One region of the Faecalimonas nexilis genome, then DNA from elsewhere that is predicted to be linked to it. Evidence: riboswitches for the same ligand, from Rfam matches in the RefSeq annotation. Region 1 holds a riboswitch; the other holds the start of a gene.

Evidence for each region. Region 1 has a riboswitch for thiamine pyrophosphate ahead of AC6I5B_RS11285 (thiamine-binding protein). Riboswitches for the same ligand answer to the same signal wherever they lie in the genome.
Region 2: linked by a shared signal. The riboswitch ahead of thiT (energy-coupled thiamine transporter ThiT) and the one ahead of AC6I5B_RS11285 (thiamine-binding protein) in region 1 are both predicted to bind thiamine pyrophosphate.

Annotation. Positions count from the first base shown of each region.
Region 1 is NZ_AP029189.1:2,199,310-2,214,965, forward strand. Features, by position in the region: gene AC6I5B_RS11200 (ketopantoate reductase family protein) at 1-167, opposite strand, end outside; gene AC6I5B_RS11205 (hypothetical protein) at 288-752, opposite strand; gene AC6I5B_RS11210 (hypothetical protein) at 927-1,442, opposite strand; gene AC6I5B_RS11215 (ABC transporter ATP-binding protein) at 1,444-2,172, opposite strand; gene AC6I5B_RS11220 (GntR family transcriptional regulator) at 2,174-2,551, opposite strand; gene AC6I5B_RS11225 (hypothetical protein) at 2,572-3,342, opposite strand; gene AC6I5B_RS11230 (ABC transporter ATP-binding protein) at 3,335-4,195, opposite strand; gene AC6I5B_RS11235 (putative signal transducing protein) at 4,354-4,785, opposite strand; gene AC6I5B_RS11240 (FAD:protein FMN transferase) at 4,845-5,885, shown strand; gene AC6I5B_RS11245 (hypothetical protein) at 5,918-6,310, opposite strand; partial or broken gene AC6I5B_RS11250 (YbaK/EbsC family protein) at 6,351-6,554, opposite strand; gene AC6I5B_RS11255 (MATE family efflux transporter) at 6,676-8,058, shown strand; gene AC6I5B_RS11260 (aldo/keto reductase) at 8,055-8,864, opposite strand; gene AC6I5B_RS11265 (sugar O-acetyltransferase) at 8,894-9,505, opposite strand; gene AC6I5B_RS11270 (ABC transporter ATP-binding protein) at 9,568-10,311, opposite strand; gene AC6I5B_RS11275 (ABC transporter substrate-binding protein) at 10,322-11,323, opposite strand; gene AC6I5B_RS11280 (ABC transporter permease) at 11,338-12,096, opposite strand; gene AC6I5B_RS11285 (thiamine-binding protein) at 12,065-12,361, opposite strand; TPP riboswitch at 12,500-12,610, opposite strand; gene AC6I5B_RS11290 (hypothetical protein) at 12,705-12,923, opposite strand; gene AC6I5B_RS11295 (hypothetical protein) at 13,030-13,209, opposite strand; gene AC6I5B_RS11300 (VaFE repeat-containing surface-anchored protein) at 13,353-13,472, opposite strand; partial or broken gene AC6I5B_RS11305 (GNAT family N-acetyltransferase) at 13,610-13,744, opposite strand; gene AC6I5B_RS11310 (IS66-like element ISRgn2 family transposase) at 13,823-15,439, opposite strand; gene tnpB (IS66 family insertion sequence element accessory protein TnpB) at 15,591-15,656, opposite strand, start outside.
Region 2 is NZ_AP029189.1:200,037-215,692, reverse strand. Features, by position in the region: gene AC6I5B_RS01010 (ECF transporter S component) at 1-145, opposite strand, end outside; gene AC6I5B_RS01005 (nucleoside hydrolase) at 159-1,136, opposite strand; PreQ1 riboswitch class I at 1,234-1,278, opposite strand; gene thiT (energy-coupled thiamine transporter ThiT) at 1,345-2,013, opposite strand; TPP riboswitch at 2,049-2,152, opposite strand; gene AC6I5B_RS00995 (exo-alpha-sialidase) at 2,280-6,548, opposite strand; gene dusB (tRNA dihydrouridine synthase DusB) at 6,747-7,721, opposite strand; gene AC6I5B_RS00985 (type III pantothenate kinase) at 7,723-8,496, opposite strand; gene AC6I5B_RS00980 (DUF6145 family protein) at 8,496-8,825, opposite strand; gene AC6I5B_RS00975 (biotin--[acetyl-CoA-carboxylase] ligase) at 8,835-9,815, opposite strand; gene argF (ornithine carbamoyltransferase) at 9,836-11,872, opposite strand; gene AC6I5B_RS00965 (SPFH domain-containing protein) at 11,929-12,885, opposite strand; gene AC6I5B_RS00960 (NfeD family protein) at 12,890-13,324, opposite strand; gene AC6I5B_RS00955 (GltB/FmdC/FwdC-like GXGXG domain-containing protein) at 13,472-14,203, opposite strand; gene AC6I5B_RS00950 (glutamate synthase-related protein) at 14,215-15,656, opposite strand, start outside.

The sequences.
Region 1 (15,656 bases):
ATTATTTCTCCGTGATATTCACTGTGTAATACAAGCCCATTCTCTTCGAGACTTTTCTTTCGTTCACCTCTCGCAATAAATGAAACTTCATCATAGGTATCCGCCAACATTCCGGCAAGATATCCTCCAACGCCACCAATTCCTGCCACTGTAATTTTTTTACTCATATCTGCTCTACTTTCCCTTCCACTTACATTTTGTTACAGTATATCCCAAAATCTCACCTTTTTCCACCTTTGAAGTGCATAAAAATACGGACGAAAGTTTCCTATCGCCCGTAATTTTTCTTAATTTTCTTTTTCAAAAAAATCCTGCCATTTCTCTTTGTTTACGGCAAGGTAAATACCACCGCCTAAAAAGACAACCGCCACAACTGCATTTTTTATCATTCCACTTACCATAGCAAATGAATCCGCCAAATGCATCGGAAGTAAATAATATAAAATATCTCCAAAAGTATGGAACAACACCGAACCTCCAAGTAAAATGCATACTGCTGCAATCACTACCCGATACTTTTTCAGCATCTCTCGTTTGTGTTCCAAGACATAGCCAAAGTGAAATGCATATTCATCTTTTTGCAGATAGAACACTTCTTCCGGCAAAGATTTCAAATTGTGTACCTGGAAAAAACTATATGCCCAGACAACCGGAAGCGCCAGTGCAAACCATTCTAATCCCGATACACATGCCAGTGCGACAATTCCCCAAAAGATTGCCATCATACTGACACCGCGTTTCTTGAATCCCATATATAACTCTCCCGCTCCTGGAATCAGGGAACATAAAAATAATAAAAATCCTTTCTTTTGCATGATCATAATACTCATCCTTTCGTTACTTCATTTGATTTAATTGTATTGTAGCTTAGAAAGTTTAAGTTTCCCGCCATGAAAATCTTAAGAATTCCGAAAGATTCCGTCCCTCTATTTTTTTCGAAGCTGGTGTTCCTGATACAAATCCAAAAACACAATAAAGAAAAGCATCAGAATAATCAGAACGCCAAGCACCTTTAGAGCGCCGAAACAAAGAACCGCAGGAGAAAATATACAGTTATTTGCGATTGTCATGATTGCGTAAATGCAACTTGCACCGATTATATAATAAAGAATAGTTTCCAAAAATATTCTCACCCACACTTCATATAATTTCTTCTTATGTATCGGTACAATTACATATTTTTCTAACAAATAAACTTTCTTGCCCTGCTCTCGTATAAAAAAGAGAGTATCGTTTACAGATAAGAGCAGAAAGATCCCCAGAAAAATCAATGCTCCTGCCTCAAAATCTAATATCATATTCTGAATTTCCTTATAATCCGGTGAGTACGGCGACGGTGCCTGCCCCAGTAATGTCATAGCATACAGCCCCCAACTAACTGAAAGCCAACTCCATCTTTCAAACCGTATTCTCCGCTTCTCTCTTCGATACATTTCTCTCATCTCATTCCCTCCTCAAAAGATCCCGAACTGTCGTTTTCTTATGTCCACATTGTTCAATCAGTTCCTGAATCGAATGATTTCCAAGCGCTTCTCTTGTCTTGGAGAACTTTAACTCTCCATCATCAATAAGCATTACATAGTCTGCAATCTGATCAATATCACTGATAATATGAGTGGACATCAGCACACCGATTTCCCGATCTCTGATATCCTGTATGATTCCGGTGAAATCCTTTCGAAACACCGGGTCGAATCCTGCCGTCGGCTCATCCAGCAGCAAAAACTCCGGCTGATAAGACATTGCAAAGGCGAGTTGATATTTCATATACATTCCTTTAGAAAACTGATAAATCGGCTGTCCTTTCGGTATTTCCAGCCGATCCAGCCAAAGATACAGCTCCTCCATACTCCATCGTTCAAAATAAACCCCAAGCAATTCTCCATTTTCCAAAGGTGTCTTATCCATAAAATATGAAAGCTTCTCGGATACCAGCGCCACCTTCTGCTTTGCTTCCTCATATTCGGTCCGCAGATTTTTTCCGGCAATGATGACCTCTCCCTGATACCTGTCATCAATACCTGCCAGAATATTCAAAAGCGTAGATTTCCCCGCTCCATTTACACCCACAAGTCCTGTCAGATATCCTTTTTCAATCTCAAATGACATTGGTTTTAATGCAAATCCCTGATACGACCGCGCCACATGCTCACATTGTAATACTCCAGACATACTATCGCCCTCCCACATAAAACATTTCCAACATTTTTTTCAGCTCCCGAAGAGACACTCCCATCTCCTTTGCCTGTTCCACCGCATCCATCATCTTTTCTTCTATCTGGCGGATCTGATCTTCTTTCAGCAATTCTCTGTTTCTCGCTTTTACATAAAATCCTTTTCCCGCCACCGAATAGATCAACTGCTCTTTTTCAAGCTCCTCATATGCGCGTTTTGTTGTGATAACACTAATCTCCAGTTCTCTGGCAAGCGCTCGGATGGAAGGCATCATATCTCCCGGCATAATCTCTTTTTTAATAATCGCCTTTTTTACTTCCCGCACAATCTGTTCATAAATTGGCAAACTGTCATTTTCCCGTATGATAATTTCCAAGTCTGTTCCTCCTCTCGTTATTAACAAATATCATACTGCACATCGTCTCTTTTTGGTCTCTGACAATAAACATTTTCATATAAAAGGATCTCCTTCAAAAAGGCTCCCACATACGCCACGACAAAAAACAGATTTATCAAAAAACAAACTCCCCAAATGATTCCTCTCACCAGAGGAGTCATTGAGCTAACCGTATCCGCAAAGAGAATGACCCACTGTACCACAAGTATACACGTCCAGTATACTTTTACGACAAGCTCTGTCTTTGTCTGAATCACATATCCATTTTCATCGACTCTTCGCTCCCCGGTATCACCCATTCGAAAAGTCAGACTCACATTTAGCAACGTAAAAAAACAAAGTCCATACACTATAACCGTCAATATGATATCTCCGCCCCAAAATGCGACTCCCAATAACCATTTCAAGGATACTCCAATAAAAATCATTCCGATGGCAACTTTCACAACAAGCATTCCGAATAAATATCGTTCCTTCTCTTTTTCTCCTGCCGGGCATAGATACATTGCTTTACAAATACGAAGTGGAATGCCACGCATCAACCCGCCAATACATGCAAGGAAAAAAACTGCACCGAATAAAATCCATTTTTTCAAACCTTCCATCTGTATACCTGCACTAATCATTTGTCTTACATCCATATCTAAAAGCACCACCATATTTTGAAAAGCAATGGCTACTATTAGCATATACCAAAGCAGAGCAAATTTCTCTTTCTTCATATATCTCCACATATCTTTCAGCATCACCATCATCATCACTCTATACATCTTCGTATCCTCCCTTCTCCAGGCAGTACATCACTTCTTCCAGTGAAGGCTGCTTTGTCCTATATCCGCCATAATCGATATTCATATCTTTTTTGATAAATGCATAATTTTTGTATTCTCCAAAAGACCTGTAGATCACTTTTCCTTGCCGAAACTGTTCTATCTCTTCTTTTGTACCATAGACGATCAGATAACGCTCCCGCACTTCTTCTATTTGTAAGTCCCATACAATCCGTCCATCTTTCATCAGCAATATATAATCTCCGATGCGATCCAAATCTTCTGTGATATGCGTGGACATAAGTACGCTTCTCGTTCCATCTTCCACAATTTCCTGCAGATATCTCATCAATTCTTTTCGAAATAATGGGTCCAATCCTGATGCAGGCTCATCCAGAATAAAAAGTTTCGCATCATGAGAAAGTGCAAATGCAAGCTGAAACCGCACCTGATATCCTGTCGACAGCTTTCCAACCTTCTGATTCAGCGGCACCTGAAATCGTTCGCAGCATTCTCGAAAAACTTCTTCATCAAATCTAGAATATAATTTTCCAAAAAGCTTTGCATTCTTCCACACACTCAATGATTCCTCAAACACATTTTTATCAAGCACAAATCCAATCTGATCCTTCGCTTCCCGCTCTTGTTCCTCCATTGAATAGCCGTTAACATAAACATCTCCCGCGTCTTTCTTATACAAATTTAAAATCGTCTGTATCAGTGTTGTCTTTCCTGTCCCATTCACACCAATCAATCCCATAATATATCCCGGCTGCAACGTCAGATTCACATCTTTTAACACAAATTCATCCAGATTCTTTTCCAAATGATTCACATGTAGTAATGCTTCCATCTCCACTCCTCCTTTTTTATACCTGTGCATATACTGTTTATATATATATGTACAGTATATGCACAGAATACACAGTTGTCAACCTATATTCGCAGATATCTACATAAAATAGCTGCGAAACCACATAAAAATGCAGGAGCTTTCACTCCTGCATAAACTTAATTCCACACACTGTTAATCAAGGCAATAATAATCGGCACCACTATGATAACCAAGGCAAACCACGCTGCGATTCTCGGCGTCCTGGCTTTTTTTACCTTTAAGTCCTCCTCAACATTGGATTTGTCAGGGGTGACAGAATCCAGCAGTCTTTTTGCCCGTTCATAGTCCTCTTCATCTACATAAATCTCTTTTCCAAATACAGAATATCCCATATAGATACTCAGATAATCTCCCGTCTCCAAATCCTTTATATAGCACGGGATTTCCTCTTTCTGCAACAGACCTGCTGCCATCTCAGCACTAATCGCATTGTCTGTTGAAAACACTTTTACCGGATGCATTGCTCTCATAATCACTGCCCCCTTTTTCTTTTCAGTATATCCAAACACATAGCCTTTTTCAACATAAATTTCAAAAGAACTTTTCATTGCAAGTTCTTTTTGAAACGCTTATAATAAACTCACTGACAAGGAGGACTATTATATTTATGGAACAGACTAAAAAAAGAATTCTGACCTTTTGTGTTGCCTGCATTTTTTTCCTGATTCTTATCTTCGTGCTCATTCATCCAGATCAAGCCGACAGCACGGAGCCAATTTCTAAAACTGCATTTAAACTCAACACTGTCGTCACCTTAAAAATCTATGATTCAAAAGATGAGACACTGTTGGACGATGCACTTGCAATCTGCGATAAATACGAGAATATCTTCAGCCGTACTAAAGAAAGCAGCGAGCTTTACAATCTGAATCACAAGACTTTGCCACAAAATGACGGGGCATTTACGGTATCCTCAGATTTTGCAGATTTAGTCTCAAAAGGACTTTATTATTCCCGTCTTTCAGGTGGCGGATTCGATATTACCATCGAGCCGATCTCTTCTATGTGGGATTTTGTTTCAGATGAGAAAATCGTTCCGGATGATGCCGCTTTAAAAAATGCGCTTCCTTTGGTAAATTATGAAAATGTTACACTGGAAGGAGACCAGATCCGATTTGCAAAAGATGGCACGGGACTTGATTTCGGAGCAATTGCCAAAGGATATATCGCAGATCAGATAAAAGAGTTTTTGATCTCTAAAGGGGTTGAAAGCGCCATCATTGACCTTGGCGGTAACACACTCTGCATCGGCGAAAAACCTGATGGATCACCATTTCACATCGGCATTCAAAAACCATTTGCCGAACGCAGCGAGACAATTGCAGCTTTAGAGATAAACGACAAATCCGTCGTTTCTTCTGGTATCTATGAACGCTATTTTGAAAAAGATGGAAATTTTTATCATCATATTTTAAATCCAAAGACCGGATATCCTTACGATAATTCTTTAATCTCTGTCACGATTATTTCAGACAAATCCGTAGACGGTGACGGTCTGAGCACAACTTGCTTTGCACTTGGATTAGAAAAAGGCATGGAACTGATCAACAGCCTGCCGGATGTACAGGCTGTCTTTATTACGGACGATTATCAACTGCATTACAGTGACCATTTTAATGACGAACTGACTGTCATAGATGTAAACTAAAGCCGGAAGCACCTAAGCTTCCGGCCTTTTTTCTAAAACACCTTTTCATCTATAGTGTAAACTCGAAAAAATTTACACCATACATCTGTTGCAATCACCATCACAGTCTCTCCATTTTGATTTTCAAACAAATAACCATTTCCATCATTAGAGCAATATTTATATCCTCTCTCTTCCAAAGCCTCTTTTGGATTCCATTCAGAGCGCCCTAAAACCGATTGAAAATCCTCCTCGCTTTCCAGTACGACTGCATCTTTCATATGTGCATTCACTGCCAGAACATCCATCACTCCTGCCCCTTCAACCTGATATTCTTGCAATGTCCTTTGTAACAGAGACACCCATAAAACTCCCGAAAGCAGACATAGCATAACAACCCCTATCACAAACCATTTCATCTTTCTCATATTTATGTTTTTCTTCATACCATTCTCCTCACTTGCTATATTCACACTGTTCTATAACTTAATCTTCATAGCATCCACATCCAAATTCCACTGCATGTTCTGTGTCATTCATCAATCCAAACGGTGATATACTTCCCTGTTTTAACCCTAGATATTTTTCTAAACGGTCTTCCGAAGCAAAGCTTAAATTTCCTGCGCCCAACTGTCTTCCCAACGTCTTTAAATCCACGGTCTTCTTCTCATCACAGGTTACGAGAAAGTGTCGTTTCCCTTTTCTGAATGATTGACTTTCGGTTTAGAAAATTATACCATATATTTTAGGGTATATTATAATAAATTTATATATTATATATCACTGAAAAACACAAGGGGGAAACGTACAGATGAAACGAATTGATTTTGAAAATGGAAACACAACAAGTAATCTTTTAAATGCGGCTTTCCCGATGCTGATTGCTCAATTATTAGCACTGTTATACAACATTGTCGACCGCATCTATATCGCTCGTATTCCAGATATTGGGACTACCGCCCTTGGGGCTGTCGGTCTATGCTTTCCGATTATTGTAATAATCACCGCCTTTGCCAATCTGCTTGGCACCGGTGGCGCACCGATTTTCTCAATCTGCCGAGGAAAAAAAGATGTCGAACACGCCAGACAAATCATGGGAATTTCTTTCACGCTGCTCTGCGGCTGTTCTTTGATCCTGATGCTTGTCGGCATGCTCCTTGCAAATCCTCTTCTCGTATTATTCGGTGCCTCCAAAGATGCGCTAAAATATGCCTATCCATATCTGATGATCTATCTGATTGGAACACTTCCATCCATGATCACTACAGGGATGAATCCATTTATCAACGCTCAGGGATATGCTGCTGCCGGTATGTATTCCGTTACAATCGGAGCTGTTGCAAACATTATTTTAGACCCAATTTTTATCTTTGTATTTCACTTCGGTGTTCCGGGAGCCGCAATTGCAACCGTCATCTCTCAGGTTGCATCTGCCGCATTTGTGCTTTATTTTCTAAAACACCGCGCCGAGATCAAAGTCCGGCTTTTTTCGCTCCGCAAAATGCACTCCTGCATTGCTGATATCAAGGACATTATGAGCCTTGGAAGCGCGGGATTTATTATGCAGCTCACAAATAGCCTTGTGACAATCTGCTGCAACAGCGTTTTGGCGCACCTCGGAGGTGATGTATATATATCCGTCATGACAATTATATCCAGCATTCGCCAAATAGTGGAGACCCCCATCTATGCAATTACGGAAGGTTCCTCCCCTATTTTAAGTTATAATTACGGAGCCAAACGACCGGAAAAAGTTAAAAAATGTGGCATTGAAATGGCATTTTTGGTTCTTTTGTATACCGGGATTGCCTGGAGTGTTATCCTGTTCGCTCCAAGATTTCTCATCAGCATCTTCAGCTCTGATCGATCATTGGCAAGCCATACCATTCCTGCCCTAAAAACATATTTCGCTGCATTCATCTTTATGGACCTACAGTATATCGGACAGACCGTTTTCAAATCACTCAACAAAAAGAAGCAGGCAATTTTCTTCTCACTTCTTCGAAAAGTGTTGATCGTGATACCACTGACTTACCTGCTTCCATATGCGCTTCATATAGGCTCTGATGGAGTTTTCCTCGCCGAACCAGTCTCAAACATTATCGGCGGAAGCTTGTGTTTTATCGTAATGCTCTATCTCATACTGCCTGAACTGAAACGAATGCAACTTGAAAATGAACATATCCACAATTAAAAATCATATTCCAACGGATTATAGCTTGTTCTGATATTTTCATTCATTGCATTTAATTTTGCCATATCTTCCGGCTCAATTTGAAAATCAAATACTGAAATATTTTCTATCAGCCTTGAACTGTTTTTCGTTTTTGGAATTGGAATAATTCCCTGTTGAATATTCCATCGAAGCAATAATTGAGCCGGACTTTTTGCATAGCGGCTAGCTATTTCTTTAATTCCATCATCCTCCATTTTTCCACGAAGCAATGGTCCCCATGCCATAATTTGAATTTTATTCTTTTTACAAAAAGAATTCAACTGTTCATCATGCAAAAAAGGAGTGTGCTCGATTTGATTTATCATCGGAGGAATTTCACAGTTCTCTAACAAAATCTCCAGCTGACTGATCTCAAAATTTGAGACACCGATTGCCCGGATCAGCCCAGCCTTATATAGTTCCTCCAAAGCCTTCCATGTACTCAAAGTCCTCTCTTTATTCAATCCCGGCCAATGTATCAAAAAAGAATCCAGGTAATCTGTTTGCAATCTTTTTAAAGAATCATGAAAACTTGAGATGGTCTTTTCATATCCCTGATTACAATTATCCACTTTACTGTTCAGAAAAACAGTCTCTCTTTGGATATGATTTTCTTTCAACGCATCTCCCAATGCCTCCTCATTCTTATACATCTGAGCTGTGTCAAACAATCTGTAGCCATATTGATATGCATTTCCAATTGCTTCGTTCATCTCAGCTCCCGCTTCCATCTTATAAACACCAAGCCCAATCTCAGGGATTTCTATATGATTTACTAATTCCATATGAAACATCCTCCTGTTTTGCCATTCATTTAATCCTCTGACCATACAATCTTTCGGTCTTTAAAATAATATTCTCTGTCATGTTCATTCACTTTGCGAAGTATCTCACATGGCACCCCGACTGCCACTACATTGGACGGAATGTCTTTTGTCACCACGCTTCCTGCACCAATCACAACATTATCTCCAATCGTAATTCCCGGCACGATAATCGCCCCTGCTCCAATCCAGCAATTCTTTCCTATATGAACAGGCGCATTATATTGGTACCCCTGACTGCGCAGCTCTGGCAGAATCGGATGCCCTGCCGTAGCCACTGTGACATTCGGACCAAACATTGTATAATCACCCACATAAATATGAGTGTCATCGACCAATGTCAAATTGAAATTGGCATAAATATTTTTCCCAAAATGTACATGTCCGCCACCAAAGTTAGAGTGAAATGGCGGTTCAATATAACAGCCCTCACCGATTTCCGCAAACATCTCTTTTAGCAACGCCGTTCTCTTCTCCTGCTCTAAAGGACGTGTCGCATTAAAATCATATAACCTCTCCAGTCTTTGTAACTGCTCATTCATAATCTCTTCACCATTTGGCAGATAAAGCTCTCCTGTATGCATCTTCTCTTTCATACTCATAACGCGTGCCTCCTATGTGTTATAGCATTGTTTCTATTTTCATTCTAGCATATCACATCTGCCTATTCCACACCTAACTGGGTAATGATCTCCCTTTTATAATTTAAAAATGCCTCCGTCAGATTAAACTCTCCGCCGCGTGGTTTTTTCTCCCGAATTACAATCTCTTTTGTAATCCTTCCCGGTTTTCCTGTCATCAAAAAAATACGGTCAGACAGCAAAATCGCCTCGTCAATATCGTGCGTAATAAAAATAGTAGACAATTCAATCTGATTCATAATATCCAAATACCATTTGTGCATCGCACTTTTCGTAATCGTATCCAGCGCACTGAACGGCTCATCTAACAATGCCACCCCTTCTGAAAACAGATAAGTCCGAAGCAGTGCGGCGCGTTGGCGCATTCCGCCGGACAGCTGACTTGGATATTTCTTTTCTGTTCCCGCAAGTCCAAATGGTCCAAATTGCGGACGCACCTTTGCAAGGGCATCTTTTTTCTTCTCTCCCTTTATCATGAGCGGAAGCGCCACATTTTCCTCAATCGTTTTATATGGAAGAAGCAAATCTTTCTGCAGCATATAGCTGATATGTCCCGCCTGGCCGGTAATCTCTTTCCCATTTAAAAGAACTTCCCCGGAATCCGGCTCCATCAACCCTGAAATCACATTAAAAAGCGTCGTCTTTCCAGCACCGCTGACGCCGAGAAGACTCACGATCTCATTTTTCTGTAAGGAGATGGAAATATCCTCAATCACTTTCTTTCCATCAAACGATTTTGACACTTGTTTGGTTTCCAATCGAATCATGCTGCTCATCCTACTTTTCCAAATAATCGTTAGAGAATCCAAATCCCGCCGGAATCTCCTGCTCAATCAACTCATTATCTCCGAGCCATTTATAAAATGCATCCCATCTCGCCGGATCGATATAACCCCACTGCTCTACTTCAGCTTTATACTGATCTGCCAGCCATTCCTGACTCGCGAGCACTAACTCTTTATCAAGTTCCGGAGCTGCCTCGCATAAAATATCCGCCGCCTCTTTCGGGTCTGCGATTGCATCTTCATACCCCTTCTTCACTGCACTCAAAAATGCTTTTGCAGTGTCCGGTTTCTCTTCCAAAAAGTCATTATTTGCAACAATTACCGGTGTATAATAGTCAAATACCGGATTGATATCTTTGAAAGCGAAATAGTCTGTCGGAAGATTTTTTACTTCTGTCGCAATTCCTCCCCATGCATAATACACCCAGATTGCATCTACCTGTTTGGATTTCAATGCAGTCACCTCGTCCGTCACATTACTCGGAATCATGTTAATTTTGCCGTAGTCCCCGCCATCAGATTCCACCACGTTTTTAATCATTGCTTTCTCCACTTCCATGTCCCAAGTCGCATATGTTTTGCCTTCCATTCCCTTAGGCCGGTCCATGCCCTCCCCTTTTCTGGAAATGATACCTGATGTATTGTGCTGAATCAAAGTGGCAACTGCTGTCACAGGCAACGGATCATCACTTGCAAAAGCAGGTGCAATAGAATCCTGAAAATCAATTCCAAACTGTGCTTTTCCGGATGCAACCAAAGCACTTGCACCGTCTTCCGGTGGCTGTACAATCTCTACATCCACCCCTGCATCCTCAAAATATCCTTTTTCTTCTGCCACATATAATCCAGTATGATTCGTATTTGGCGTCCAGTCCAGCACAAATGTAATTTTCTCAAGCTCTTTTCCTTCTTGTTTTTCCTTCTTTTCGCCGCAAGCTGTCACGGAACATACTGTTGCCACAGCAAGCGCCAACGCTACTATTTTCTTTTTCATTTTTATTCTCCTTTTCATTTCTCCCAAGGCATACATTTCTTCTGAAGTATTGACACAAGCCACATCAAAAGCAGACTGATTGCAGAAATCAGAAAAATAACCGCAAACATCTTGTCAAATGCATAAGATTTTCGCACCCGTGTCATGTACACACCGAGACCATTATATCCTCCAAGCCACTCTGAGATTACAGCCCCTACCACACAGTAGGACACCGAAATCCGAAGACTTGCAAAAAATCTTCCGAGAGAACTTGGAAATTTTACATGTAAAAAAATCTGAAGCCGATTCGCTCCCATCGCTTTCAATAAATTAACCGTGTCTTTGTCAGCCGACTGAAATCCTTCCAACAATCCGATTGCGATCGGGAAAAAAGTCACAATCACAATCAAAGTTACTTTCGGCGCCATCTCGTATCCCATCCACAGTACAAGAAGCGGAGCGATCGCAATCGTCGGTATCGTTTGTGTGATCACCATAATCGGATAAAACGCTTTGTAAAATCCTTGAAAATGATCCATTAAAACTGCAGCAACAAACCCGATTACCACTCCCAAAGTCAGACCTAAAAAACCTTCCGTTAAGGTTACTTTCGCGTGTTCCATCAAAAGTGGAAAGTCTTTCACAAATGCCTGTACGACCTCCAGTGGCGACGGCAGCAAAAAGGACGGCACAATTCCGGCACTTGACAGTATTTGCCATACGAACAGCAAAACTACAATCGCTGCCACAGAGTATGCCTTACTCGTGATGTTTTGTAACTTTCTTTTCAATGGTAAGCACATCTCCTTCAGGTTTGTATATCACTTTGATGTAAGCAGCCACAGACGGTGCTCCCGCGCGGATTGCGATGTGCTGACATTCTTTCACAATATCCATCAGTTCATCATAATCTCCCTCGATTGCTGTCTCAAACGGTCCTACATAATAATTTAGTCCGGTGCTCTTAATATAGGCGATCACCTCATCCACAATACGGATTAATTCCTCATCGTTTTTTGCCTCCGGTAAAGTTTGAATTGCTACACTTGCGTTCATCTTTGTCTCCTTCTTTCTTTTCATATTTGATATCTGGGTTCTTAAAAGAACTGCTTTTCCAGAAGAAAAAGCTTCCTTTCTTTCTGAAAGGAAGCCTTATATTGTATACAAACTCATCTATCTCATTATAGACTCTACTTTGTGTTTCAATATTCTCCCTACGCTGGCATTACCCAGATCAGGTTAAGGGTCTAAACATTCTCGTAGTTTACTCTCAGCCAGGTTCTCCCGGCACCCCTGATTTCTTTTCTAGTTTACTCTAAGTTTTTTTGGAAGTCAAGTTGAAAACTCAACTAAAATAACTCTCTATTCCTATCCACGGTATTTTGTCTTGCAAGGTAAATCATACCGGCATCATATGCAGCAACAAAAATGGTATGATGACAAAAGACATCCCTCCCATGCTCATACGGAGAAAACTCATATCAAATATTGCCCAAACGATCGCAAATGGCATCAATGGATTAAATATACTTTCAAAAATAAAACATTTTTTATCTGGCTTCCCTTCGTATAAGATTGTTTCTTCCAATCCGACCATACTTTTTAATTCCTCTACCATAAACTTCCTCCTACTAGATTAATTTACACTAATTCCATTTTTAATAACGAATCCTGGATTTTCAACAGTAAACTAAACAACTTTTTTAAGGTTATTCATCCGATATTCAACTGGTGTTAGATAGCCGAGTGAAGGAGGAAACAGGCGGCTGAATTGCCACCTGTCCTGCAATGATTTCTATCGCCTCGATAAAAGAATAACCGCTGACCTTAATCAGATAATCCAGCACTGATCTGCCACGGATACTCTGACTCCACCACATCCATTTCCCGTTGGAAATCTTCAAACCGTCATGACTTCTCGTTGTGTAGGTATTCCCTGAGAAAGGCACAAGCTCCTACGGTTCATAGTTCTTCAGGTATGTCAGTAAATCCATTCTCATTTCTTCTATCATTTCCCTTGCATTTTCTACGGACAGTGGCATATTCTTTATACTTCCTCATCTGCTTTCGATACATGACTATTCGTCTCTGTATCTTTTGCGGTTGTATCGATTTCCGGGAAATAAATGGTCTGCCCCTCATAAGAAAGATCTGCATGTACTGCAATCTCTTTTCCTTTCCACTCTAAATGGTCTTTTCACAACGGATATGAACCATTCTATACCACTACTATCAATTATGATTAAAAAAGAAAAAGCAGACAGTCCTATCAAAAAACTGTCTGCTACAAACTGTGGTTTTCTGTTATAGATTTACAATCATAATATATTCTTCACTATTTTCATCAACAACAGTAAATCCCACTTTCTCGTACATCTTCACTGCATAATTACTTTTCTGAACAGATAGGGATATTTTTGAATATCCAGCCAATCTTTCGTAAGCGCAAAATATTGCTACGCTGCCCATGAATCACGCTTGCACCAAAATGATAGATGCAAGCGTTTTGCTCTATGTTTAGTTTTGACAGTTTGCTTTCGCAGTCTCGCTCCATGGGGCAAGCTGTTCCAGCTGTTCATCTGACATTTTATCGTCTGGCCGCTGTGATAAGAGGTATGTCAGATATTTGTAGGTATTCAGGTCATTCGCTTTTGCCATCTCAACCATTGTATACACAATAGCACTAGAGGCCGCTCCCTTCGGACTGGCACTGAACAGCCAGTTCCTCCGACCAACAGTGAATGGTCTGATTGCATTCTCGCTAAGATTGTTGGATAAACTGCAATGACCATCTTCCAGATAGGTCATCAGGGTGTCTTTCCGATTTTGGGCATAGTTCACCGCTTTCGCCAAACGGGTTCCCTTGTTTGGACGCTGTTGATCCAGCCAAATCCAGAATGCCTCCAGTATCGGCTTCTCCTTTTCAAGACGGAACTGTTTTCTCTGCTCCGCAGTATGATTTTTTGCTTTTGAGTACCGCTCACAATCAAACAGCTTGGAGCAAAATTGTACTCCCTGCACCGCCGGAAGGCTGTAATCATACTCTTTCCCTTTCGGTATGGCATCTGTGAAATAACGTCTCACATGTGCCCAGCAAGAGCAGCGTTTGATATCCGGCAGATTGTTATAACCCTGGTATCCGTCGGTCTCCAGATATCCACGGAACCCCTGCAGGAAAGATGCTGCATGGAACTTTGCCCTTGTCTCTGTGTAATGATAGAGCAGGATCGGCGGAAGCCCATCTTCTCCACTGCGGAAGAGCCACATCCAGGAATCTGTTTCAGGATTGCGCTCCGGCTCATTCAGTACCTGAACCCGAGTTTCATCTGCCATCAGATATTTACGCATCCGTAACTGACGGTGAAAATAATCATAAACATGGCAGAGGTAATTCTCGGTACAGTAAATGATCCAGTTAGCAAGCGTAGCCCGGCTCAATGGGACACCCAGCTGCTTCCATTCCGATTCCTGCCGGTTTAATGGCAGACCATTCTGGTACTTCTGGTGCATTGCCCATCCTACAACGGATTCCGATGCATAACTTTCCGGGATCAATGGTTCCTGAACAGGCGCTTTGACAAATGTCTGATCATCCGGGTGTTCCTCTGATATGGCACACTCCGGGCATTTATAGGTTTCACGATAGATATTTACTACTTTCCCTTTGGCAGGGGTAAACCGGAATTCATGGCGGACGAATTCTTTCCCAATACATTCCATCTGCGTTCCGCAGGTTGGACAGTTCCGCTCCTCCTCCGGAAGAGAAATGATCTCGTCGCAGGAAGGAACATTTTTAAAGAGATCCGCATGTGTCCGTCGTGCTTTTCGCTTATGTTCCGGAACAGTGATGTCATCAGGAAGTTCCTGTTTCCATGTCGGATCTGCTTCCTGCTCGGCTTCATCAAAAAGATTCAGCTGACCATCGATATCTTTCCGTTTTTCACTGGAAGTACCAAAGAGCTTCTTCGTGAGATATTCAATCTGCTGACGAAGATTTTCTTTTTCCAGACGGTCTGCTTCCAATGTTTTTTGTAAAGACTGGATCAGTTCTGTCTGTGCGGAAATCGTTTTATTCAGTTGGTTGATCATGTCCTTGTACGCAAGGATTTTTGAATCTTTTGAATTACCAGCCATATGTCTTCTGCTCCTTTTTTACTGCTCTTATTATACCATAAAAAGCAATGAAAAGGAAGCAGAAAACCCAGTATTTACAAGGGATTGCAGACATGATACAGGGTGTGGAAAGCTCTCCATTTTTGTTGGCTGGCATAGAGGTTTTACACAATCATTCCGTAGGTTTGAATGCTTTTGGTTGTTCGATTTCAAGACCGGACATGAGCCAGTCGAATTG
Region 2 (15,656 bases), 1.7 Mb from region 1:
GACCAAGCAACGCCGATGCCAGAAATGTCCCGATACTGTCCAAATAAATCGGAAGCCGCAGAACAAGCGCAAGATTTCCTCCAATAATATTAATCACCGCACTCAATGCAATAAAACAAACCTGTACCACTGTCAATTTTTTCATTTTCCTTCTCCTCCTAAGCCATAATCTGTCGCAGGATTGTTCTGATCTCCTGCTCTGATTTCCCAAAAACTCTATGTAAAAACATTACCATAAATTCCTTCTCATCCACCTCGGTGAGCACAATGCTGTTTTCCTCTTTCTTCCAGAAATTCATTGCATCCACCACAGATTGCCCGATACTGATTCCCTCTGTCTCCACAGTTGTATAGGCTTCAAAGCCACTGCACAATTCCCGATTAAGAAAATATGCAACCGCAAGCGGATCGTTGATAACACAGCCGATCACCCGCTCATATTCCCAGTGAAAATCATAATAAAACCGAGTAATATTTTTGACAAATTCACCTTTCTCTGTATCCAGAATTTGCATGTATTCCAAAATATTCGGTGTCAATACGATTTTTCTTGTCACATCTAATCCAACCATATGAATCTTCGTTCTCAGATTTTCATACACATATTTTGCAGCGTCCGGATCACACCAGTAATTGTACTCTGCCACCGGCGAACAATTTCCGTGACTTTTATAAGAGCCTCCCATCGAGACAAATTCGTCCAGTTGTTCAAATGCCTCCAGATCTTTCTGCAGTGCTTTCGCAATATTTGTCAGGGGACCAATGGCGATAATTGAAACACCTTGTTTCTCTCTTAAAGTGTCTGTAATGTAACTCACTGCATCTTTTTCTTGCGCGCTCCCCGGCACATTCTCGTATCCACTTTCCCCAAGACCATCCATTCCATGTGTATCCTGAGCGCTGATATATTCCCGCCTTAACGGTTTTTCCTCCCCTCGGTATACCGGGATGTCAAGTCGATTCATGACATTTAATACCTTTCGGATATTTTCCACACCGATATCCACCGGCACATTTCCACAGACTGCTGTGATTCCGATAACTTCCAACTCCGGTGATGCAAGTGCCAGCATCAGTGCCAAGGCATCATCAATGCCCGTGTCACAATCAATGATAATTTTTCTTTTTGCATTCATTCTCCAATCTCCTTTCGCGTAAAAAAGAGCCGCATCTCCAAGGATACGGCTCACTCTAAAAAGTCCGGCTGCCCGGACTCTTTTCCTTTTTGCTTTTCAATCCTTAGTTTTTTATTCTGGGAAGTTTTCGAACCAGTCCAGAGCAGATCACTGCTCTGATTTTATAAACGCAAAATGTATTATAGCAGATATTTGACAGCTTGAAAAGCTATACATTTACTGCCGATATTTTTACTTTTTTCAATGCCTTTGACACTGCCGGAATAGAGATTATAATAACTGTAATCACCGCCTCAGCAAATATGTAGCATCCATTATATACCAAGGAATATGGGAGCGCTCCCCATCCATCCCAGGCATATTCTCCAAAGAAAATCCATCCAGAAATGACTGCAAATACATATCTTCCAAACACACCGAGCAGATAGCCTTTTACCAGTCCATGCTTGGACTCTGCAAATACTCCGGACAATCCAAGTGCCCCGAATGCGAGCGGATAGTCAACCAATACCTGCAGTGGAAAATAAATATACGGCTCAATAATAAATTGTAGTACACCATATGCAGCTCCTGTCAAAATTCCTGTTGCCGGACCATACACATAACCTACAAAGCAGATGAACAACATGCTGAACAATGTAATAGAACCGCCAAATGGGAAAGAATAAACCTTTAACATAGATGTCACCATCGCAAGTGCCACTGCCATCGCACAGAACACAAGCTGCTTTGTCCCCATTTTCTTCTTTTCCTTTTTCTCTTTCTTTGCCAGAACTGTCGCAAGCACAATCAATGCAATTAAAATCACTGCAGCTGCAACATATCCCGCTGTGGTGAGTTGATACCCACCCTCTGTTGTTGATACAAAAAATGACATAAAAAAACCTCCTAAAATAATTTTTTACAGGAGGAACCACTTTGGTACTGCTTCCTTCCGCCGGTACTAACCGGTTCAAGTAATGAGGGTCAACACACATCTGTGTGATTCTCAGCTCATGGCTCCCCTAGCAAATTGCTATATGAAATTTGTCATTTCCAATCTATTGTATCACACTGTCATCTTTTGTCAATTTTTATCTCAACTTCAGCAAAAGGGATGTCGTCTTCGACATCCCTTTCACCTTAAATATGATCTGTTATATTTTATTTTCCAAATCTTCTGCGGATAACTTCAACCGCTGCGCCAAGGCATCCTGCCATTCCTAACATAAATGGAACTGCTGAAGCTGTATCACCTGTTTTTGCCGGCTTACTGTTATCATTGTTGTTGCTGTCATTTTTGTCATTGTTTGGTTTTGTGACATCCGGAACTCGTTTCAAACCATCCACCGCATCTTTGATTTCTACAATCGCATCTTCTACATCCTGCTCTGTAGCATCTTCATCGTCCAATACAGCTTTTGCGTTAGCCATTGCTGCCTGATATCCTTTCCAGCTGTCAGCTGTGTAATCAGCCTCTTTGTAATATGCCAAACATTCATTGTAATATTTCTCTAATGCTGATTTATCTACCTGTTCTGGTGCAACCGGAAGTTTCGGAATTTCTCTTGTCTCCTTCACATCACAGCCTTCTCGCTTACAAGTACGAACTTCCAATCCTGTTTCTGTCTCAGTTGCCTCTTTTTCTACTGTCCACTCGCCAAAATCATGTCCAAGTGCTGCAATTTCTCTTGTAGTTGTGCCATTACATTTACTACATGTTCCTGTCTCCACACCTTTTTCTGTACACGTCGGTGCTGTTGTCTCTTCCCATGTATATGAATGATCGCATTCCTGTGTACCTTTAATTGTAATTTTATAAGTTGTTCCTTCTGTAACTAAAGTTACTTCTCCAGCCGCATTTGCTGTAATCACATTTCCTTCTGATGCTTTGTAGAAATACCATGCATTGTCATCTGCGCTCCATGCAGCCACTTTATTGTTTGATCCTGACCAGTTATTCAAATAGTTAGAACCATTTGACACTGCAAATCCACCATGTTTGCTGTCTCCAATTGTAAGCACCTGCGGCGTATCTGTCAGCTCTACATTCTGTCCTGAAATGTTTACATATTTTCCATTCGCATCCTGCATTGTGTAACCATTTCCGGATTTCTTAAGCGTCCACATAGAATCTTTATATTCACCTGTGTTAAAGTTTGCAGATGACATTCCAAGACCTTTCGGATCTCCTGCCACTGTGCTTGCCGAATTTAGCATAATGTGTGTATTGCTTCCGAACAGATATGTTCCTTCTTCCACTTTTGTAATTGCCTTGTAAGGAGGCATATCACTGCGCTCTTCTTTTGTGATACCACTTACATCTCCGCTTTCTTTTACAATCTTTCCAGGAACATTGTATGTCTCACCTATTTTCAATGTCACTTCTTTTACATCATTCTCCACAAAAATGTAGTAAGTCACATCTCCGATTGTAACAGCTGTCTGGCCTTCTGCTTTTCCGGTAATCGCAATTTCTGTATTCGCAGTTGTTGTCTCACCTTCGTACATCTCGCCTGTCACTTTAGCAACATAGCTATATTTGTCATTTCCCTGTGCCGGATTTAACAGGTAATTACTTCCATTATTAGCCTTTGCCACAATCAGATATTTCCCATTATCTGTGATTTCTGTCAACTCCGTTACTTTTTCGTATCCTGCGATTCCACTGTCAGATGCATTCTCTGATTGTTTGTAAATCTCAAAGTCGCATCTGCCGTTTGCATCTACAGTACTATTTCTGTCAAAGTGTAATTTTGCTTCATTGTCTTTCCAGAAGAACAGGACTCCTCCCCTTGTTCCTCCTTCTGTCTGCGTAAATGTAAATCCTTGGCTTCCTTTCGCCACCTCAATCGCCGCACGAGTTGTTGTAAGCGGTGTTGCAGCAGAAGTTGCCATCTTCGGTGTCAAATATACTGTCTGATTGTCCGCTGTTGTAGATGAAACGATGAATTTTCCATCATCCTGTTTGTCAAATGTAAACAGACATTCGCTGATTCTCTTTTTCTCTCCGTTAAACTGTGCATCGTTTCCGAGTTGCACTGCTGCCTCCGGTTTTACTTCTACCTGCTCTTTGATTACTTTCGCTACATGGTCAAAATTATTAGAGCCAGAAGCCGGATTCACTACATAATAGCTTCCGTCGTTCGCTTTCGCTGCAATCAGATACTGTCCACCGTTTGTAATCTGAGCAATCTCTGTCACTTTCTCATATCCCGGAAGTTCTGATTCTTCACTTGCTTTGCCTGCTTTTTTCCACAGTTCTAATTGACAGTTTGCATCAGCACTGCTATTTCTGTCAAAATGCAATTTAGAATTATCTGCCTTCCAAAAATACAAATATGAACCAGTCGCTCCGGAAGATAGATCTTTCAATGCAACCGTTCCATCTGCCTTTTGTTCTAACAAAATTTCTGTTTCTGTTGTTGTACATACACACTTAGAAGGCGCTGTCTTATGATTTACATATACTTTCGCATCTCCTGCCTGTGCAGAAATTTTATATGTGTTATCTTTATTCTCAACTTTGTCAAATGTAAACAGACAGCTGTCTAATGACTTTTTCTCACCGTCAAAATTAGCCTGAGCTGTTGCAAGCTGCGCTTTCACTTGTGTCTCAACTGTCTGAGAATCTTCCCCTTTCAGTTCCACTTCTGCAATTGTCTTATCCAATCCTTCTAAACTGCTGTCAGCGTAGTTTCCAGTCTTATCTACATAAGTTTTTGTATCTCCGATTCTGAGATCCACTATCTCATAGTTTTCAGAATCTGTCACCGTCACTCTGATTTTTGTAGATGCATTGCCGGATTTCAATGTCACAACTGCTCTCTCCAGACCTTCCACTTCTTTTGAAGTCACTGTAAGTTTTCCGTCTGCATATAAAGCTTCGACAACTCCCTTGTCATCTGAAGATACAGTTACCTCTGCGCCGTCTTCCATACCGTTTACTGTAAATTCTTTGCTCTCACCGGATTTCATCGTGACATCTGCCACTGTTTTTCCCTCTCCATCTGTACACCAGATATTTCCGATTGCCGCACCCTTCGCAATATCATTGATATATAAATTCTTATATGTCAACTGTGTATCTGCATTTTCGTAGAGAAGTCCAACTGTTCCGTCCGGCAATACTGTCAGACAAGAATATGCGTAGTATGCAGATCCGTTAATGCTATAGTCATATTCCCACTTGATAGAACCGTCTTCCTGCACAAGCCCTACAAAAATCTTTCCTGCTGAACGACTTCCTGTATTAGATGGTGCCGCAAATAAAATTGCTGTCTTTCCGTCGATTTTCTCTGGATAAGTAACCGCTGTCAGCTGACAGTTCAGATTATAGGAAATACCCATCTCTTTCTTAGGAGACCACGTCTCTCCAAAATTGTCAGATACATAATATCCGCCATGACGGGTAAACATGTACAACTTATCATCAGCCTCTGTCACAACTGCCTCTGAACTCCAATCGGACACAGATGCACCTCGTTTCCATGTCTTTCCTTTGTCATCAGAATAAATAGCAGCACTATTCTTGTCACCTTTTGTAAACTCATATGCAGTAAATACGATTCTTCCTGTGGATGTAACCATTCCACGTCCCGGACCCACTAAAAGTGACTGTTCAGAGTCTTTTCTCAAATTCAAAATCGAAGGCTCAGACCATGTTTTTCCGCCATCTGCAGAAGATGTCAGATACAGATAATCAGTCGGCCATACCTGAAACGGTGACTCTGCCTCAAAAAGATTGGTATCTACACCATTCCCTTCCACATTAAAATATGCATCTACAGTATATCCATCTACAGTATTTCCGTCTGCATCTTTGATTAAATATGCAGATTCTGCATCTTTCTTTTTATTCTTTTCTAAGTGATATGTATAATTGGAAGCTTGTGTACGCTCTGTTCCCCACACATCGCTCCAGTTCTTTGCATCTGCCAAAAGAATATTTCCTTTCGCATCATGACTCTTTCCCGGAACCGGAGATGCTTTTGCACCATTTAATGCATATCCAGCTGGATAAAGATCCGCAATCATGTAGACATTTTCCCCGTCTGTTGCCATTGCCGGATCGATAAACGCTGTTGATGCATTGTTCCAAACATTGCCGTTATCCCCTAAATAGTTTGCAAATGTGTAATTCCAGTTGTCTCCTTTGTCCTTGGAATAAGATACAATTGTATCCAATCCCCCTCCATCTGCGTAAGTTGTCCATCTGGCATCACATCCTGCTACGACCGTTCCATCATTCAAAGATACCAAACAAGGAATACGGAATTTATCACTTCCCCCTGTTCCACTCCAAAACGGTTGCTCTTTTGTTGTTCCATTCGCAGGTCTTGTCTCTGATTTCGCCATGGCTATTCCCGAAAAACTGCTGAATGTCAAAGTCGCAGCGAGCAACAACGCTAAAACTCTTCTTCTCTTTTTCATATTCTTTCCTCCCAAATTTACTTTAAGCACAATACGAGCAAACAAGTTTGTATAAAATCAACAATTATCTTCTTGTTTCATACTTATTTTCTATTATAATCATCACACTAATATTTGTCTACAAGAAAAGAAACAAAAAAATATCCTGTACAAATGTTTTATTTCACATCTACAGGATATTTTATACAACTCCACTGATCAAATCTCTTCTTTCAGTCTTTCTTCCAATAATTGCTCCAATTCCTCATAACTCTCTACCCGATTAATCTCGTCTCGCAGTTTTGCTGAGTTTGGAAGTCCACTTGTATACCACGATACATGTTTTCTCATCTCGCGGATTCCGAGATATTCTCCCTTATATTGCATCTGAAGTTGTGCATGACGAATCATCATCTTCTTAATCGCTTCCACACTCGGACGTAACGGCATCTTTCCGGTTCGCTCATATTCCAAAAGTTCTGAAAAAATCCACGGATTTCCCTGTGCTCCCCTTCCGATCATCACGCCATCACAGCCTGTCTCTTTTTGAATCGCAATTGCACTTTCTCCTGAGACAACGTCTCCATTTCCGATAACCGGAATGGATACCGCCTCTTTCACCTGACGGATAATATCCCAGTCTGCTTTTCCGGAATAATACTGTTCTCTCGTTCTTCCATGAACCGCCACCGCTTTTCCTCCGGCATCCTCAATAATTTTCGCAATCTCTACCGCGTTGATGCAAGTATCATCAAATCCCTTTCGGATTTTCACTGTGACCGGCTTTTGAATTGCCCTTGCCGTCTTTCTGACAATCTCATACACCAGTTTCGGATTTTTCATCAATGCAGAACCTTCTCCATTCTTTACAATCTTCGGAACCGGACACCCCATATTGATATCCAGTATGGAAAATGGAAGTTCCTCTATTCGTTTTGCAATCTCACTGATCACATCCGGATCAGATCCAAATAACTGGAGAGATACCGGCAATTCTTCCGGATGAATCTCCAACAATGCCTTTGTATTCTTATTGTTATACTGTATCGCCTTCGCGCTTACCATCTCCATGCACAAAAGTCCCGCTCCCTGCTCTTTGCACAGCAAACGAAAAGGCAGGTCTGTCACCCCTGCCATCGGTGCTAAAATATATGGATTTTCTAATTCTACCGTTCCAATTTTTAACGTTTTCATTCTAATTTAACCCTTTGTTTTTTTCGTAAATAATGCGTAACCCTTCCAGCGTTAATTCCGGATCATAGATATCCACAACATCTGTCTCAGATACAATAATATTCCCCAGTCCGCCTGTGGCTACAACCTTTGCGTCTGCAAATCCAGCTTTTTTGATTTTGTTGACAATATATTCTGTCTGTCCGATATAGCCGAACACAAGCCCCCCCTGCATACTGGATACAGTCTCTTTTGCAAGAATAGACTCCGGCTTCTTTATCTCAATCTCCGGCAGCATAGATGCTCCGCCCCACAATGCTCTAGCCGATGTACGGATTCCCGGAGAAATCACACCACCTTCAAAGACTCCCTTTTCACTTACCACGTCATAGGTCGTCGCAGTTCCAAAATCAATGACTATGACCGGACCGCCATATTTTTCATAAGCAGCAACCGCATCTACAATTCGATCAGGTCCCGTATCCTTCGGGTTTTCTGTGTTTATCTGAAGTCCGGTCTCCAAATTTGGCGATACGATGAGTGGCTTTATATGGAAATACTTAATGATCGCGCTCCCAAGGGAGTGCATAATGTCCGGCACAACCGACGACACGATCACCGCATCAATCTCTTCGATATCAAATCCTCTGTGTTCCAGTAATGTACAGAGCTTGATTCCATATTCATCCGAAGTTCTTGGTTGTTTCGCCGTCATGCGAAATGTCGCCTCTAATTTTTCTTTTTCAAATACCCCAAGAGTGATATTTGTATTTCCCACATCAATTACCAGCAGCATTATACTTCCTCCCCTAAAAAGAAGACTCTATAGTACAACTGCAAAGACTCCAGCAGTTCTTTTTTTGTTCTCTGAAGTTCTTTAATCTTCAGATGACTTCCGATTTCATCAAAAAGCAGATCATTGTCCTCTGTCGTAACCTCAAACATAAGCTCTCCATCTTCTTCAAATACCAATGTCAGAATCCCTCCGACGTCCTCCGTGTACAATACACACATGATCTTCAGTTCATCTTTGATGCTGTCTGGAAGTGCCTCAAAATCCGGATTCAGATAAAACTTTCTATCATATGAATTCGCACCACACAGTACAATTTTTTCTTCGTACATACATTCCTCCTAAATATACCCGTAGATTCCGCGCACAGAGACTTCTCCCGCAAAAACCGTCTCCTCTTCGCCATCTTCTTTTCTCACAAGCAGTTCACCTGTCTCGTTGATGCCCAATGCATAGGCGTTATATTCGCCTCCAGGCTCCAGAACTCTCACTTCTTTTTCTTTGCTTACCAGAAGACGATTGTAATCCTCCTGCAAAAATTTTAAATTCTGTTCTTTTACAAACCGCTCATAGTTTTCTTCAAACTTTTTCATGATACATGCAATCAATGCAGAACGTTTTATCGGGCTTTCCTTTTCCACACGCAATGAGGTCGCCTTTTCACAAAGTTCTTCCGGAAAAGACTGCATATTCACATTGATTCCGACTCCGATTACAACGTAGTTGATATAATCAACCTCTGCACTCATCTCCGTTAGAATTCCACATATTTTCTTCGTTCCAATCACAAGATCATTCGGCCATTTAATCCCAACTTCAAGTCCTTCCTGCTCTCGGATCGCCATCGCCGCACTATACGCCATCACCAATGTCAGCATGGGCGCTTTCGATGGCTCCATCGTCGGTCTTAAAAGCAGAGACATATAGATATTTTCACCCAGCGGAGATTCCCAAGCTCTTCCACGCCTTCCTTTTCCGGAATTTTGACGGTCAGCGACCGCTAATGTGCCATGCTCTTTTCCCTGTTCCGCCAGATGTTTGATCCTTGTATTCGTCGAGTCTGTCTCTTCATAATAAATGACATGCCTTCCTATACACTCTGTCTGCATCAGGCTTTCTATCTCCTCTTGTGAAAGCACGTCCGGACATTCCACAATTCGATATCCTCTGTTTCTTACGGCCTCAATCTGATACCCTTCATTCTCCAGCTGCTTGATTACTTTCCACACTGCCGTTCTCGATACCTGAAGCCGTTCACACAACTGCTGACCCGACACATATTCTTTACTTTCCCGAAGCATTTTCAAAATCTCTGCTTTCACAACTCGTCCTCTTTCTCTGCTTATTCTCCAAGTGTTGCGACCATAACCGCCTTGATTGTATGAAGACGGTTCTCCGCTTCATCAAATACTACTGATGCCTTTCCTTCAAATACATCTTCCGTCACCTCTTTGCCTTTCACCGCCGGAAGACAGTGCATGAAGATTGTTCCCTCTTTGCCGGTCTTGTCCATCAGTTCCTGATTGATCTGATAAGGACTTAAAAGCGCAATTCGCTCAGCCGCTTTATCTTCCTCACCCATAGAGCACCATACATCCGTATACAACACATCCGCGCCCTCAACTGCATCGATGGAATCTGTCACACAGACTGAGGAACCGGCTTCTTTTGCGTACCCTTCACACAAAGTAACCAGTTCTTCTCCCGGCCACAGTTTTTTTGGCGCAATGATAACAAAATCAACACCTACTTTCGAACATCCGATCATAAGGCTGTTCGCCATATTGTTTCTCCCATCTCCAAGATATACGAATTTCAGCCCTTTTACATATCCAAAATGTTCTTTCATCGTCAAAAGGTCTGCAAGAATCTGTGTTGGATGATACTCATCTGTCAAACCATTCCACACCGGAACTCCACTGTATTTTGCAAGTGCTTCCACATGCTCATGTTTGAAGCCGCGGAATTCAATCCCGTCAAACATACGCCCGAGAACACGAGCTGTATCCTGAATGCTCTCCTTGTGTCCCAACTGAATATCATGCTCTGATAAATAAGTCGGAATACCGCCCTCATCACACGCACCCACGGTAAATGCACACCGAGTTCTTGTAGACGGTTTTTCAAAAATCAATGCAATGTTCTTCCCTTTCAGAGAATTTCCGGTAATTCCCTGTTTTTTCTTTTCTTTCAGATCTGCTGCCAGATCAACCAGATACATAATCTCATCTGGAGTAAAGTCTTTCAGTGTCAAAAAATTACGTCCTTTTAAATTCATTTTACTATCCTTTCTGATTTCCATGAACACATGTACAAATCTTGGTAAATTAATCTGATCTCTGAGGCGCTCATATCTTCGATATACTGCCTCTTCTAATGCCTGTACCGTATAAATCTGATACTTTGGCACATGAAGTAATTTTGCACTCGCCTCAAGCATTGCCATATAGAGTGTTTCATCGGAGAATCCATGAGACAATTTCAGCACAAACGCAATCTCTGCCTTCTCAATCTCACTCAAACCACTTAATATTTTTTCATAATACCACTCTTTTCGTGTTTGTTCAATATAGTAAATCGTTCCGGCAAGTCCATAAATCATCCGTTTCGCATCGTAATAGCCGATTTTTAGATTCTGTCTGCTGCGTTTTCCGTAAAATTCAATGATGCTTCCAAGTTTCACTCGCGGCGCAATCTCATACATCGTCGTATCCTCTGACAGCTTAACCCGCGGTTCTCTTCCCGGACCATAGATACGAATCTGTATCAGGTTCTTATATCCTCTTTTCACAAGTGAGCCTGTCGGCACATTGTTGATGACTCCGCCATCCACATACGTTCTTCCGTGCAGTTTTTCATTCTTAAATCCAATCAGGTATGCACTTGCAAGCAGAAAATCCTCCAAAAGACCTTCCGGAATATCATGAATACTAAGATCCAGCTCCTTCATATCCGATATGGAAAACGTAAGCAGACAAAATTCCATTCCAGACTCCCTTATCTTCTTCTCATCCACCATCTCATGGATCAGATTCTTAAGCGGAGTGATATCAATCCCACCGTCTGACAGTCTCTTTTTCATCTCTGAAATCACTTCACCGAGTGTATTTTCTTTGTTGAACAACCGTTCCATCCATGCGTCATCTACGTCCATCACACGCGAAAATGTCATCTCACTCCAGATTTTTTCCGCCTGCTTTACATCTCCCATGCAGATCAATGCTCCATTTAATGCGCCAACCGAGGTTCCGGCTACTGCATTCACTTTCACACCTGCCTCCACAAGCGCCTTCCACGCACCAATCTGATAAGCTCCCCTTGCACCTCCGCCATCTAAAATCAGTCCATACTCTTTCGTCAAGTCTATCTTCGCTTTCACGTTTTCTTCCCTCCTGATACCACAAAAGGGGCATGCTCTCGCACACCCCTCAACATCTAACCGTCTTTTTCCGCTCCGACCTCTACCAAGGATTTCACAAGTCCTGCAACTCCCTGAATCTCAGATGGAATAATAATCTTCGTCGCCTTGCCGTCAGCCGCCTTTGCAAATGCTTCCAGACTCTTCATCGTAAGAACCGCCTCATCGGCACCAGCCTCTTTCAGGAAACGGATACCATCGGCATTCGCCTGCTGCACTTTTAAGATTGCCTCAGCTTCACCTTCAGCTTCTCTGATCATCTTTTCTTTTTCAGCTTCCGCACGGAGAATTGCTGCCTGTTTTTCTGCCTCTGCATCAAGGATTGCAGATTCTTTATTACCTTCTGCTACAAGAATTGTAGATTTCTTTTCTCCTTCTGCACGAAGAATCGCTTCACGTCTTTCACGTTCTGCCTTCATCTGTTTCTCCATCGCATCCTGAATCGCTGCAGGCGGAATAATATTTTTCAATTCCACACGATTAACCTTGATTCCCCAAGGATCTGTGGCCACATCAAGAGATGCTCTCATCTTTGTGTTGATTGTCTCTCTGGATGTCAATGTCTGGTCTAATTCCAAATCACCGATAATATTACGCAGTGTAGTCGCTGTCAGATTCTCAATCGCCATGATCGGATTGGCAACTCCGTAACAGAACATCTTTGGATCTGTAATCTGATAAAATACAACCGTGTCAATCCGCATTGTTACGTTATCTTTTGTGATAACCGGCTGTGGTGCAAAATCTACAACCTGTTCTTTGAGATCCACACGTCTTGCCACTCTTTCGATAATCGGGATCTTAAAATGCAAGCCAACTGCCCATGTCGCCTGATATGCTCCCAGTCTCTCCACAACAAGAGCCTGCGCCTGCGGTACAATCTTTACACATGATATCAAAAGACCTACTATAATGACTATGATAGCTACTAACACAACACTTGTAATAATACTTCCTACACTCCCTGCATCCATAATTTTACGCCTCCTTTAGTCTTACAATCAGTTTCACTCCTTGTATCCCTTCGATAGATACAACCGCGTCCTTCTCAATCACTTCGTGCGGTTCATCCGTCTTTGCAGACCACTCCTGTCCGTTTACTTCCACTCTTCCGACATTATGAAGTGTATCTACTGTCTCAATGACAACCGCCTTCTGTCCGATCAGGCTCTCTGCGTTCGTAAGCTTTCGTTCCTGATTAAAATATTTTATTGCGATTGGTCTTGTCAGGACGAGCAGTAAGATAGAAGATACGAGGAATGCCACAATCTGTACCGGTAAGCTAAATCCTACTATCGCCAAAATAAAGGCAACAATGGAACCTCCGGCAAACCATATCGTGGTCAGTCCAAGCGTAGCAATCTCAATCACTACAAGCACTACGAACAAAATAAGCCAGAAAATTGTTTGCATTACGAATCGCCTCTTTCCTTATTATTTCCATTAGTGTTTCTATTTTTTTATCTTACTATACTTTCCCCAATATTACAACTAAATTCAGCGTCCATAAGATTACAATATCATTACAGAGTCATTAACAAAAATCACAGAAAAACTCTCTTAATTGGCTACATACATCTGTCGATACGGATTTTTGCTGTCCGGTGTTACGACAGTAAACGGTGCCTCTAAAACTGTTTCGATATCATATCCGAACAAGTCGCAATATTCTGACACATACGCCCGTAACTCCTCCATATCTTGTGCCTCTGCCCTCTTTGCCGTCACCTGCTCCGGGAACGTTACATCTTTACAGTCCGAGCGCAAAAACATTTTTCCCCCATGCATTCCTGTGCATGGGAAAAATCCGACAATCTTCTCTTGCTCTGTTTCCAGACCAAGGACAACGATCACTCCGCCAGCCTGATATTCTCCGAGAAAACTTCCCGCTGTACCTCCGATAACCATAACCGGAACTTTCTCCTTGTATGCCTTCATATGAATGCCGGCACGATATCCGGCATTGTTCTTTACAAAAATCCTGCCGCCCCGCATTGCATATCCTGCCGCGTCACCGATATTTCCATGTATGACTATTTTCCCTTCATTCATAGTATCTCCGACTGCATCCTGGGCATTTCCGTAAACAGTGATCTCTCCGCCATTTAAATACGCGCCTAAGGCATTCCCCGGAACCCCTTCAATTGTGACGGCATGTCCCGACATTGCAGATGCGATAAAACGCTGTCCACAGCAATTTTCTATCGTCACATCCTCGTCTGCAAAACGCAGCTTCTCATTCAAAGTTTTATAGTCCATTTCCTTTGCATTTATCAACATAATTGCTATCACACCTCCGTTTTCTACTCTCCTGCATGAAAAATACCGAGAATCTCAAGCTCTTTTTCTGTCATACCAATGCCACGCAGCATCAGACGGTTGCCGCGAAGGACTTCAATAGAATTAATGCCCATGCCTCCCATCAACTCCTTAATCTCATGATTCCAAGCATGCATCAAGTTGACAAGACGGGCGCTTCCTTCATTTGGATTGAGGCGCTTCACCAGCTCTGGACGCTGTGTCGCAATTCCCCAATTACATTTCCCAGTCTGGCAAGTACGGCAAAGATGACACCCCATCGCAAGCAGTGCCGCCGTGGCAACATAACAGGCATCTGCACCTAAGCCGACTGCCTTGACAACATCCGATGCACTTCGTATTGAGCCGCCAACTACAAGGGATACGTTATTTCGAATCCCCTCGTCTCGAAGTCTCTGATCGACAGCTGCAAGTGCAAGCTCGATTGGAATTCCCACATTGTCACGGATTCTTGTCGGCGCTGCGCCTGTCCCTCCACGGAATCCATCTATCACAATAATATCTGCCCCGCTCCGTGCAATTCCGCTTGCTATCGCCGCAATATTATGTACTGCTGCCACTTTGACAATAACCGGTTTTTTATATTCTGTCGCCTCTTTCACAGAAAAGACAAGCTGCCGCAGATCTTCGATAGAGTAAATATCATGGTGCGGAGCCGGCGAGATTGCGTCAGAGCCTTCTGGAATCATACGGGTTCGAGAGACGTCTCCAACAATCTTCGTCCCAGGCAAATGCCCTCCGATTCCCGGTTTTGCACCCTGTCCCATCTTAATTTCAATCGCAGCTCCGGCATTTAGATATTCCTCATGTACGCCAAAACGTCCGGAAGCTACCTGCACGATCGTGTTCTCTCCATAGCAATAAAAATCTTCGTGAAGCCCACCCTCACCGGTGTTATAAAAAATCCCCAGTTCAGAAGCCGCGCGTGCAAGTGATTCATGTGCATTGTAGCTAATCGAACCATAACTCATCGCCGAGAACATAATCGGCATAGAAAGCTCTAACTGTGGCGGAAGCTCACAACGGATTTTTCCATTATCGTCTCTTACGATTTTCTGATCCTTTTTTCCCAGAAATACTTTCGTCTCCATCGGCTCGCGTAGTGGATCGATCGGCGGATTGGTCACCTGAGATGCATTAATCAGTATCTTATCCCAATATACCGGCAGTGGATTTGGATTCCCCATAGAAGAAAGCAGCACTCCTCCGCTTTCAGCCTGTTTGAAAATTTCCTTGATCGTATCATTTTTCCAATTAGCATTTTCCCGAAATGTCGCATCACTTTTCACAATTTTCAACGCCCTTGTCGGACATAGCACAACACATCTCTGACAATTGACACATTTTGTCTCATCAGCAACCATAATTCCGTGCTCCGCATCAAAATGATGCACTTCATTTGCACACTGCTTTTCGCACAGACGAC